DNA from 4 places in the Nitrospira marina genome. Region 2 is predicted to be linked to each of the others. Evidence: riboswitches for the same ligand, from Rfam matches in the RefSeq annotation. Region 2 holds a riboswitch; each other region holds the start of a gene.
What was found. Region 2 has a riboswitch for cyclic di-GMP ahead of LX98_RS04525 (Ig-like domain-containing protein). Riboswitches for the same ligand answer to the same signal wherever they lie in the genome.

Region 1: it holds a riboswitch for cyclic di-GMP, as region 2 does, so the genes downstream of both, LX98_RS07385 (FliA/WhiG family RNA polymerase sigma factor) here and LX98_RS04525 (Ig-like domain-containing protein) in region 2, are expected to answer to the same signal.
Region 3: it holds a riboswitch for cyclic di-GMP, as region 2 does, so the genes downstream of both, LX98_RS15045 (Flp family type IVb pilin) here and LX98_RS04525 (Ig-like domain-containing protein) in region 2, are expected to answer to the same signal.
Region 4: it holds a riboswitch for cyclic di-GMP, as region 2 does, so the genes downstream of both, LX98_RS14450 (fibronectin type III domain-containing protein) here and LX98_RS04525 (Ig-like domain-containing protein) in region 2, are expected to answer to the same signal.

What each region holds. Positions count from the first base shown of each region.
Region 1 is NZ_JCANTH010000001.1:1,805,485-1,807,686, reverse strand. It holds gene LX98_RS07390 (cell wall hydrolase) at 1-267, shown strand, start outside; gene LX98_RS07385 (FliA/WhiG family RNA polymerase sigma factor) at 278-1,156, opposite strand; cyclic di-GMP riboswitch class I at 1,242-1,332, opposite strand; gene lptG (LPS export ABC transporter permease LptG) at 1,633-2,202, opposite strand, start outside.
Region 2 is NZ_JCANTH010000001.1:1,089,134-1,091,335, reverse strand. It holds gene LX98_RS04530 (hypothetical protein) at 125-274, shown strand; cyclic di-GMP riboswitch class I at 665-746, shown strand; gene LX98_RS04525 (Ig-like domain-containing protein) at 814-2,202, shown strand, end outside.
Region 3 is NZ_JCANTH010000001.1:3,523,765-3,525,966, reverse strand. It holds gene LX98_RS15050 (hypothetical protein) at 1-542, opposite strand, end outside; cyclic di-GMP riboswitch class I at 1,086-1,166, shown strand; gene LX98_RS15045 (Flp family type IVb pilin) at 1,262-1,432, shown strand; gene LX98_RS15040 (Flp family type IVb pilin) at 1,554-1,757, shown strand; gene LX98_RS15035 (TadE/TadG family type IV pilus assembly protein) at 2,088-2,202, shown strand, end outside.
Region 4 is NZ_JCANTH010000001.1:3,388,141-3,390,342, reverse strand. It holds gene LX98_RS14455 (hypothetical protein) at 254-508, shown strand; cyclic di-GMP riboswitch class I at 1,145-1,234, shown strand; gene LX98_RS14450 (fibronectin type III domain-containing protein) at 1,311-1,712, shown strand.

The DNA of each region.
Region 1 (2,202 bases), 720 kb from region 2:
GGCACGGTCAAGGGCACAGTTCTTCGGGCAAAACAGTTTGAACCATGGATGGGACGTAATCCAGAAGAAGTGGAATTTGATCAAACAAATCGAATCATGCAGGATAGTTTATTAGCCTGGAAGGTTGTACAAGACGGGCGCAAAGTGGTGGATGGGGCTGTACTATTTTATAATCCTCAACTGGTCAAAACTCCCCGGTGGGCTCAGGTCAACCGTAAAGTGGCACAAATTGGGGGACACGAATTTTTTAATAAGCACACAATTTAATTTAGTTTAATTAGTCACGGCCAACGGGTGTTTTTCGCAAATTCCTGGGTCGAGGCGCACTGGGTCCCCCATCCTCAATACGTTTCAACTCTATGCGTAGATGCCGAATGGCACCGGAATGCACCCGGCAGACGCCAGATTCGGTCAGACCCATTTGCCGACCAATTTCTTTCATCGTCAATCCCGCATGATAATACGATTGAAGTACCTCTTGCTGGCGTGCCGATAATGTCTGCAGCGCCGCTGACAGTGCCGCTTTCATTTCTGCATCCGCACAGGCCACAAAAGGGTCCAGATGGTTAACGTCCGGCAAAACATCACGAAGGGTGCACTCATCTTCTCCCTGCCCAACCGGCTCATCCAGACTAATTAAGCGAGGATCACACCCGCCCACTCCTTCTATTTCCTCAATGGGTACGCCCAACACCGTGGCCAATTCCTGTGTAGTCGGTGGCACCCCATTTTTCTGAAGATGCTCTTCAACTATTTGTCGCACCTGATCTCGGCGAGATCGAACAGAGCGAGGCACCCAATCCATCGACCGAATTTCATCCAACATCATGCCACGAATACGATATTCGGCAAATGTGCGAAATTTAATATCGCGTGTTGGATCATAGCGCTTCAAGGCTGATAACAGCCCCATAGCCCCTGCGCTGGTCAAATCCTCGACATCCAGGGAAAAGGGATTCCTGAATGCCATAATTCCAGCCATCCGACGAATGATCGGGAGAAACTCTAATAAAACCCGGGCAACATGTTCCTGATCGAGCTGGACCTGTGCTTCCGTATGTTCTGCTTTTTTTGGACTAACCGAAGCGAGGTGAGACGAGTCGAGTTCTGTAATACCAACTACTGTCTCTGTGAAAGATTGTGCGTTTTCGTCCATATTTTGGCCTTTCCAGGGTGACCAAAAAAAGCGCCCAATTCCAGGGAATGGGCGCATGAACGAACGCATGGATCTACCAACACAGTTCGGTAACCAGACGAACCCTGAAACAACAACGTTCTCAGGGTTTCTTGGCTTTGCGCCCTACCCTCACGGATAGTTTGCCCTTGTCACCTGTTGAATTCGTTATTCGATAATTACAACCTCATGTAAGCGGTGGGTTTTTGAAGTTTTCCGAATAACTGTCTGCCTTGGATCTTCGGAATCTCCCCTACTCTTCGACTCTATCTCCATGGAAATGTTATCGGATCCGAGTCAGGGGGAATTAAGAAAATCCCTTGCGTGTTTATGAGAAAACTTGACAAATTCATACATTGCACAGCATCAAAAACCAATACGAATGGTGATCAGGAACGGATGGTCAAAATCTCAATCACACATTCCTTCCAGTGCTCTTCATGACAATCGTGGATCCCTCATTTTAGCCTTAAAAAAAGATTAATTCCGATGATCGAAAACATGACTGTGGCAATCCAACTGCCAATGATCGGCAACACCGCTCCATTTCGTCCTAAAACTATGCCTACCGAATGCGCAGCCCAGAAAAAAAACCCTATTGCCAGGGTTTGCCCAAGCCCTTTAGCTATTCCAACCTCACGCACACCACTTCCGCGGAGACTCACCGAGATCCCTAACAATATCATCACCAGAGGAACAAGGGAGTACGCAATTCGAGACCAATAATCAGTTAAAAAACGATGAGGACTATGACCATCTTCTATTAACCCTTGAATATAGTCATGCAATTGATACAAGGACATATGCTCTGGGGACTGAGCTAGCCAATTCTGAAAATCATCAGGCGTGAGAGAGAGAGACAACGTCTGCCGTGTCATACCATTCACTTGCATGCGTTCTTCATCCTGAAATGTTCGCTCAATCGCATGCTCTATTATCCATTCCTCATCGACAAATGTTGCCCATTTTCCTTCAAGAATGCCTTTGAGACTGAAGCGATCATCAAGCGTGTACTGGTGAATACCATT
Region 2 (2,202 bases):
CTGCCCGTCAGGTCATGCTGCCTGGCGGCTTCCGCCATCGAGGTTTCCCCTTTCAGGATCCGCAAGACAAGGACAGCTCGTCGCTTTGCTGTCCACCGTTCAATTGGTTCTTCCTGGACTATGCATGAATAATCAGGAGTTCATCTTCCGTCAAATGATTCAATTCTTCTTGATTTCGGCAGAGAGCCCCCGCCAGGCACAGGAAACCTTCATCATTGAAGTATTGATTGAACCAACATATTTCGCAGCAGGCGGGTATTTCTCAAAACGCTAAAGACCAGCCGATCCGGTTTTCTTATCTAAACTCCACGTCATTTTCATTTCCAGCATCTTCCCAATTATAGAAAAGAGTTAATATCGTCAAACTTTAACTGGCAGATTCACTCGGTTTTCAATTCACAGAGGGCCCAATGACATCAATATTTTTTCGAATGATAAGGATGTAAATATCAAATGAAAGAATTCAAATTTTTCATAATGTCTATGATCCTTCTATTCGATTACTTTAGTTTATCGTGTTTGCCGTAATACGGTAATGCCCAATGGCATCGCCATCTTCGCTAAAGTTTTTCTTTACTTCTCCGAAATGTCCGGCAGACCGTTTAGAGGTGCGGAAAAAAAGAAGGGAAACAGACATTGATCATTCATAGTTAAAACAATCCTCTTCCCGAAAAGGCACACCTACTGTGAAGTAGGGCCGCAATGCCAGGAGTCAGGTAGTAACGCCTGATTGTCCGGCTACCGAAGGAAGATCTAATCCATAGGGGGAGGAGAAAATGCGGACTTCGGTCCAAACACGACAAGGAGTAGAGTATGATCCGACCAACCACCACCTTGGGTTTTGTAATCGCGCATACGGCACACCTTATGCTTCTCCTCTTCGGCTTGTCTGTTAGCCCCGCGTATTCGGCCTCCTCTGTCCAACTGACCTGGAATGCAAATACCGAATCGGATTTAGCAGGATATAAAATTTACAAACGGACGTTACCTTCTCAAGGTTTTGGACAACCCATATTTTCAGGATTTCCCAATAATCCATCCTCCCCCTCCACAACCGTTTCCGGGCTCAGTGGGGGCACAACCTATGGATTTATTGCAACAGCATTTGATACAGCAGGAAATGAAAGTACCCCGTCCACAGAAGCAACAATTACTCTACCCACAAATACCCCGCCCCCAGATACGACCGCCCCGACGGTCACGCTGACGGCCCCCAGTGCGGGCACCGTTTCCGGTACGGTGACGGTCACCGCCAGCGCCAGCGATAATGTCGGCGTGACCGGCGTCCAATTCCGGCTCCAGGGCGCCAATCTCGGCACCGAAGATACGACCAATCCTTACAGCACCAGCTGGAATACTACCACCGTTCCAAATGGCTCCTATACTCTCACGGCGATCGCCCGCGATGCGGCGGGCAATACAAAAACCGCCGCCTCCGTCACGGTCACCGTGAACAATACCAGCCCACCACCGCCTTCCGGTTCGTCCCTCTTCGTCAATTTTCAACCGTCCAGCTCATCCGTCCCCAGTGGCTATCAAAAAGATGACGGCAGTGTCTACACCAGCAGCCGTGGCTACGGCTGGACCACCTTCGTCAACACCCGCGAGCGGGATGCCCACACCGATCAACGGCTCGACACATTCATTCATTTTGACTCCGGCACCAGTGTGACCTGGAAATACGATCTCCCAAATGGCGACTATCTCGTTTCGCTAGCCAGCGGCGATCCCAGTTATGAGCAAGGCCCACATCATATTACGATCGAAGGCATCACGGCCATTAACAACCAGACGACTGCCAGTAATCAATTCATTACCATCACGAACCATCCCATCACCGTCTCGGATGGGCAATTGAGTCTGCAATTGACTCGGACTTCTTCTACACATACCATCCTGAATTATGTGATGATCACCCCGGCGTCACCCGATACCACGCCCCCGACGGTCACGTTGACGGCCCCCAATGCGGGCACCGTCTCCGGCACGGTGACGGTCACCGCCAGCGCCAGCGATAATGTCGGCGTGACCGGCGTCCAATTCCGGCTCCAGGGCGCCAACCTAGGCGCCGAAGATACGACCAATCCCTATAGCACCAGCTGGAATACCACCACCGTGCCGAATGGCTCCTATACTCTCACGGCGATCGCCCGCGATGCGGCGGGCAATACAAAAACCGCCGCCTCCGTCACGGTCACGGTG
Region 3 (2,202 bases), 2.4 Mb from region 2:
TTCCATCCACCGCTGGGCAATTGACGATTGAGAAGCATCTGTTGCCCGGCTATGGCACGAGGGTGGGTGCCTAACCCCACCTTCTGCAAGGCCAGGACGGCGAGAGCCGTGGGTACGACCCAGCTGTGGGTGTCAGCAATCCATGGCCAGCCCCGGATGGCGGTGTCGTGTCCAATAATTGATGAGACGGGATTAGAAAAATGTCGTCCCGTAAACCCTATCAGATAGTCCACAGCGCGTGATTGCGTTTCTTGATACTGGGAGTCGCCTTCCCAAGCTAAGATGGCGAGAGGTGTTGGCCAAGAGGCTTCTGGGTGTGAGGGAGAAATGGTCACGCGTCCGTCGTTCGCCTGTTGGGAAGCTAAATACGCTCTTCCCCGGTTGCAGCTTTCATGACGGAAGGCATAGGAAGACAGTGCCAAAACAGCCCAAGCGGTTGCATCGGGTCTGGACTTTTCTCCCGAGTGATAGGGAAATCCTCCATTTGGTTGTTGCCCGGATTGGAGAAGTTCAAGGAAATGATGAAATGGGTTTTGATTCATAAAAGGAAAGGTCACCTTCTGAAGCCATTCAGTAAAGATGCGACTTCCCATGTTGTTCGGTTTGAACAGGAAGAACCTTAAAATTCCCAGGCCTTGCGACTTTGCTTTCTCCGCTTGAGGGTTTTCGCGGATTCTCTAGAGAGATCATGACACTCGTCTTTATTCTGGGACCCTTAAACCGATTCTGTCTGCTAGTTGAAGAAACGCTAGTTGGTAAGACGCCAAGCGCTTCCTGATGGTGGAAAGGAGAATTGCAGGTTCATTGAATGTTGTTCGCTGCAAGACGCAGCTTTTTGGCAATGCCTCTCCGGGAATTTTGAAGGTATTATAAAAACTATCCTCCTTGATCAATAAAGTCCGTTAACCCATCCTATTGTGAACCAATTTGAAAGATATTCTTCAAAAATCTTCGGCAAGTTTTTCCTGTGGAGGTCGATAATGAAGCATGAAAACGAAGAGCCACAGAAAACGAAATGGAAAAATTTCTTGGGTCTACGAACATTTAATCATGACCATGAAACATGGGTTCGGTCGGGTGCCCCTTCCCGATAAGGGCGAACACGTCGAAAGGCGTGGGCGCAAAACCACGGGTCAGGGTTGGTCCCTGATAGCCGGGTTGCCGAAGGCACGGAGAGCCAAGGGGCAACGTTTGCGTCAGAATTTTCCGGGCAGTCTGGCGTAACGAAAGTATTTACCTTCGCCCGTTAAGGAGATGCGCTATGGTTAACCAAGCAATGCGTTTCGTGAATGATGAAGAGGGAGCCACTGCTATTGAGTACGGCTTGTTGGCTGCTTTGATTGCCGCAGTGATTGTCACGGCCGTGACGGCTGTAGGGACCACGCTTAGCAATACGTTCAACCAGATTTCTAGTGATGTAGCGTCCAGCTAAGGAAAAGCTTCTTTCCGCAAAGGTATGTTGAAGTGCCGTTCCCGATACAGCGTGTCGGGGCGGCGCTTCGGCGGAATGTGATGAGTGAAGTTCAGATAAAATGATAGAGGAGGCCAGCATCATGCAGACAATACTCCTGAATCCCTATCATCACTGGTTAAAGCATTTTCTTCAGGATGAGGAGGGCGCGACAGCTATTGAATACGGCCTCATGGCCGCACTTATTGGCGCCACGGTGTTAACGGCTCAGGCTGCCTTGGGAAACGCGGTCAATACGATGTATGTGGACGCCATGGGGATCATCAACGGAGCGTTGGGGAGCTAAATTGATACTTGTCATGCCTCCCGTGAGCGAGGTTGATGGGATTTCCATCGGAAAGTTTCTCACTCCCACTCCTCATTGACCTACCTATACACCTTGTCGTCCTCGCTGGGGGCTAACTTATTAAAAAATACTACGCTGCCTGTGAGAGACAGTCAGCAGTGCTCTTGGGGACTGCGTTTTCCCAACATTTAAGTTGTTCAACTCTTTGTAGATCCCTTAACAATGGCTGGTGCGGGATCTGATCGCTTTTGAACTGCCTGTTAGTGTAATTGGGAGACACGGTCTGGTCGCTACCTCAAAACCATTTAGCCTGGGAGAGGCACGGTTTTTATGAAAACACGTCCAAGTCAACGGTTTCCCAGTTTAAGACAATCCGAGCGCGGCTCGACGGCGGTGGAGTTTGCCCTCATTCTACCGATTCTTGCGTCACTTGCATTTGGAGCGA
Region 4 (2,202 bases), 2.3 Mb from region 2:
TAATGCAAGCGAGGTGAAGTGCGAAACGCATGTGAGCGCATTTGCCGGGCGTCTAAGAGATGGTTGGGGATTAAGAGCACCGGTCGTTGTCTTAGTTGTCACGCTGATGCTGGAATTTCCTTTTTTTTCTAATGGGAAGTTATTGTGCACCGCTTTTAAGAGGTGAAATAAATTCGAGCAGTTTGAAATTAGTCCAATTAGGAAGGCATGATCTGGTGATGACAAACCTTTTCCCTTATATGTGAGCATGGATATGCTGACGGCCAATATGAAATGGTGGTGGGCAGCTATGCTTGCGGGCAGCATCTTGCTTGCGGTACCTGGGCATTCCGAGATTGGGGCCATCATAGGCGATGTGGTTGGGCATTTTTTTTCTGCCCTGATCTTAGCCATCGTGCCGATTCTGGGGTATCGTCTGTTTTATGAACGGATTGGTGAAAAAGAAATCACATATATCTTTGGTGCCGCCTGGATCTATCTTGTGTTTTCGCAATTGGTTGGATGGTAAGAACCTACCTTACATAGCACTGAGTTTAGTTATTCACCAGGTTTTAAAGCATTATCTGCATTCCCCCTCAACAAAAAAAAGAGGAATACAGGGCGTTTGAAACTCACCGATGCGGTAGATTGCGAGTCCCCTCCGGTTAAATACTTGATGGCACTTCTGATCACAATGATGCGTTAGCAGTGATCCCCTGCCCTCTCTTTGAGAGCGTTTATCTCGCCCGCAAACTTGATTTTGATTAAATCACGGGGGAGAACATAAACAGACCTGTTGATTTTAGTCATCGTAACGCACGTGTTGGCCTCCTGAGCAGAGAAATTGGGTTACTTTACGGATTCCTTAGGGACCGACTCATGTGAGGTCGATTTTCCTGACAAGGCGGCTTTGAGAAATTGCCCAGGTTTCCTGTGCTTCAGGTGAAGGTTCATCAGATTAGAGGTTCGTTAATACATTGCGTCTGTTTAAGCAAAAGATTGATTCATGATCCATGGGATCCATTTTTCTACAATTATCTTTGTTTTAATGTAAATAAGGTTTGGCAGTCTTCCTGGATTCTTGAGAAATTGGAATTTCTCTTTCCCACGATTCAAGGATCTGACAAAGATTCCGATGAAGCATCCAGACCTAAAAACGGTTGTATCCTGAAAAAAACAAACCATCTGAAAGGGTGGGACGCAAAGCTATGGGCCTACGTCTCGGATTTTGAGATAGGGTTGCCAGGTTGCCAGGCAAGCCACAGAGTCTCCTTGATTATGAGCGGAGTGGCTTCGCTCGGCATGACTCACATGCATAAAGGAGATCTCGTATGTCACACGATCAAGGTTTCTCTCAAATTACCTACCCCCATACCCATTCCTTTCGATCCGTATTTAGGTCATTATGGACCATTGTTCTTTTTCTCTGTCTTTTTTCCTCCAATGCACTGGCGGGAGAAGTCACCCTAGCCTGGAATCCTCCTTCCGCAGAATATGGTGGATTCATTGTCGCCTACGGGACTTCAAGCGGCACTTATTCGGAGACTCAAGATGTCGGAGCTCAGGCCATTTATACGGTGACAAGCCTGACTCCCGGTCAAACCTATTATTTTGCGGTAAAAGCTTACGACCGGGCTCGTAAAATTGAAAGCCCGTTTTCAAATCAGGTGAGTGTTACCTTGCCTATCGTTAATGCGCGTCCTGCTCCTCCAAAGGATGTAAAGGTTTATTGAGATTCGTTTTCTGGGAAAAATAGTTACAAATAGATTGTATTTGGATGGGTTGCATCAACGGAAATGTCGTAAGCCGTTTTCACCCGGGATTTATGAAGCGGGCTCCGTGATAATGAAGTCTCCCTACCTCTAAGGACATTTGCAGAACGAGGATGTTCTGCAAATGTCCTGTTTATAAAGAATTCTTCTCCGGCGTTCGTTAAATAATGGATATGAGGACAGGGTCGATGACCTGAAGTCTCATTTCTCAAGTCCCACTCCGTCGAGATTTTAGTAACTGACCTCAAGAAATTTACATGAAGTCCTGTATTATCCCTGTACCTAACACTGAAGTCTTCCGGTAGAGTTTTATTTGTTTTCCCCACCTTGATCGACTTTATCTTGTAATTTTGGTATTCATCCCCATCTAGAAAAACAGTTTACGAAAAAAACCTTATACTTCACTTATACTGAAGCCAGAAGGACTGTTTCTTGTGCGGGTTCCTATGGT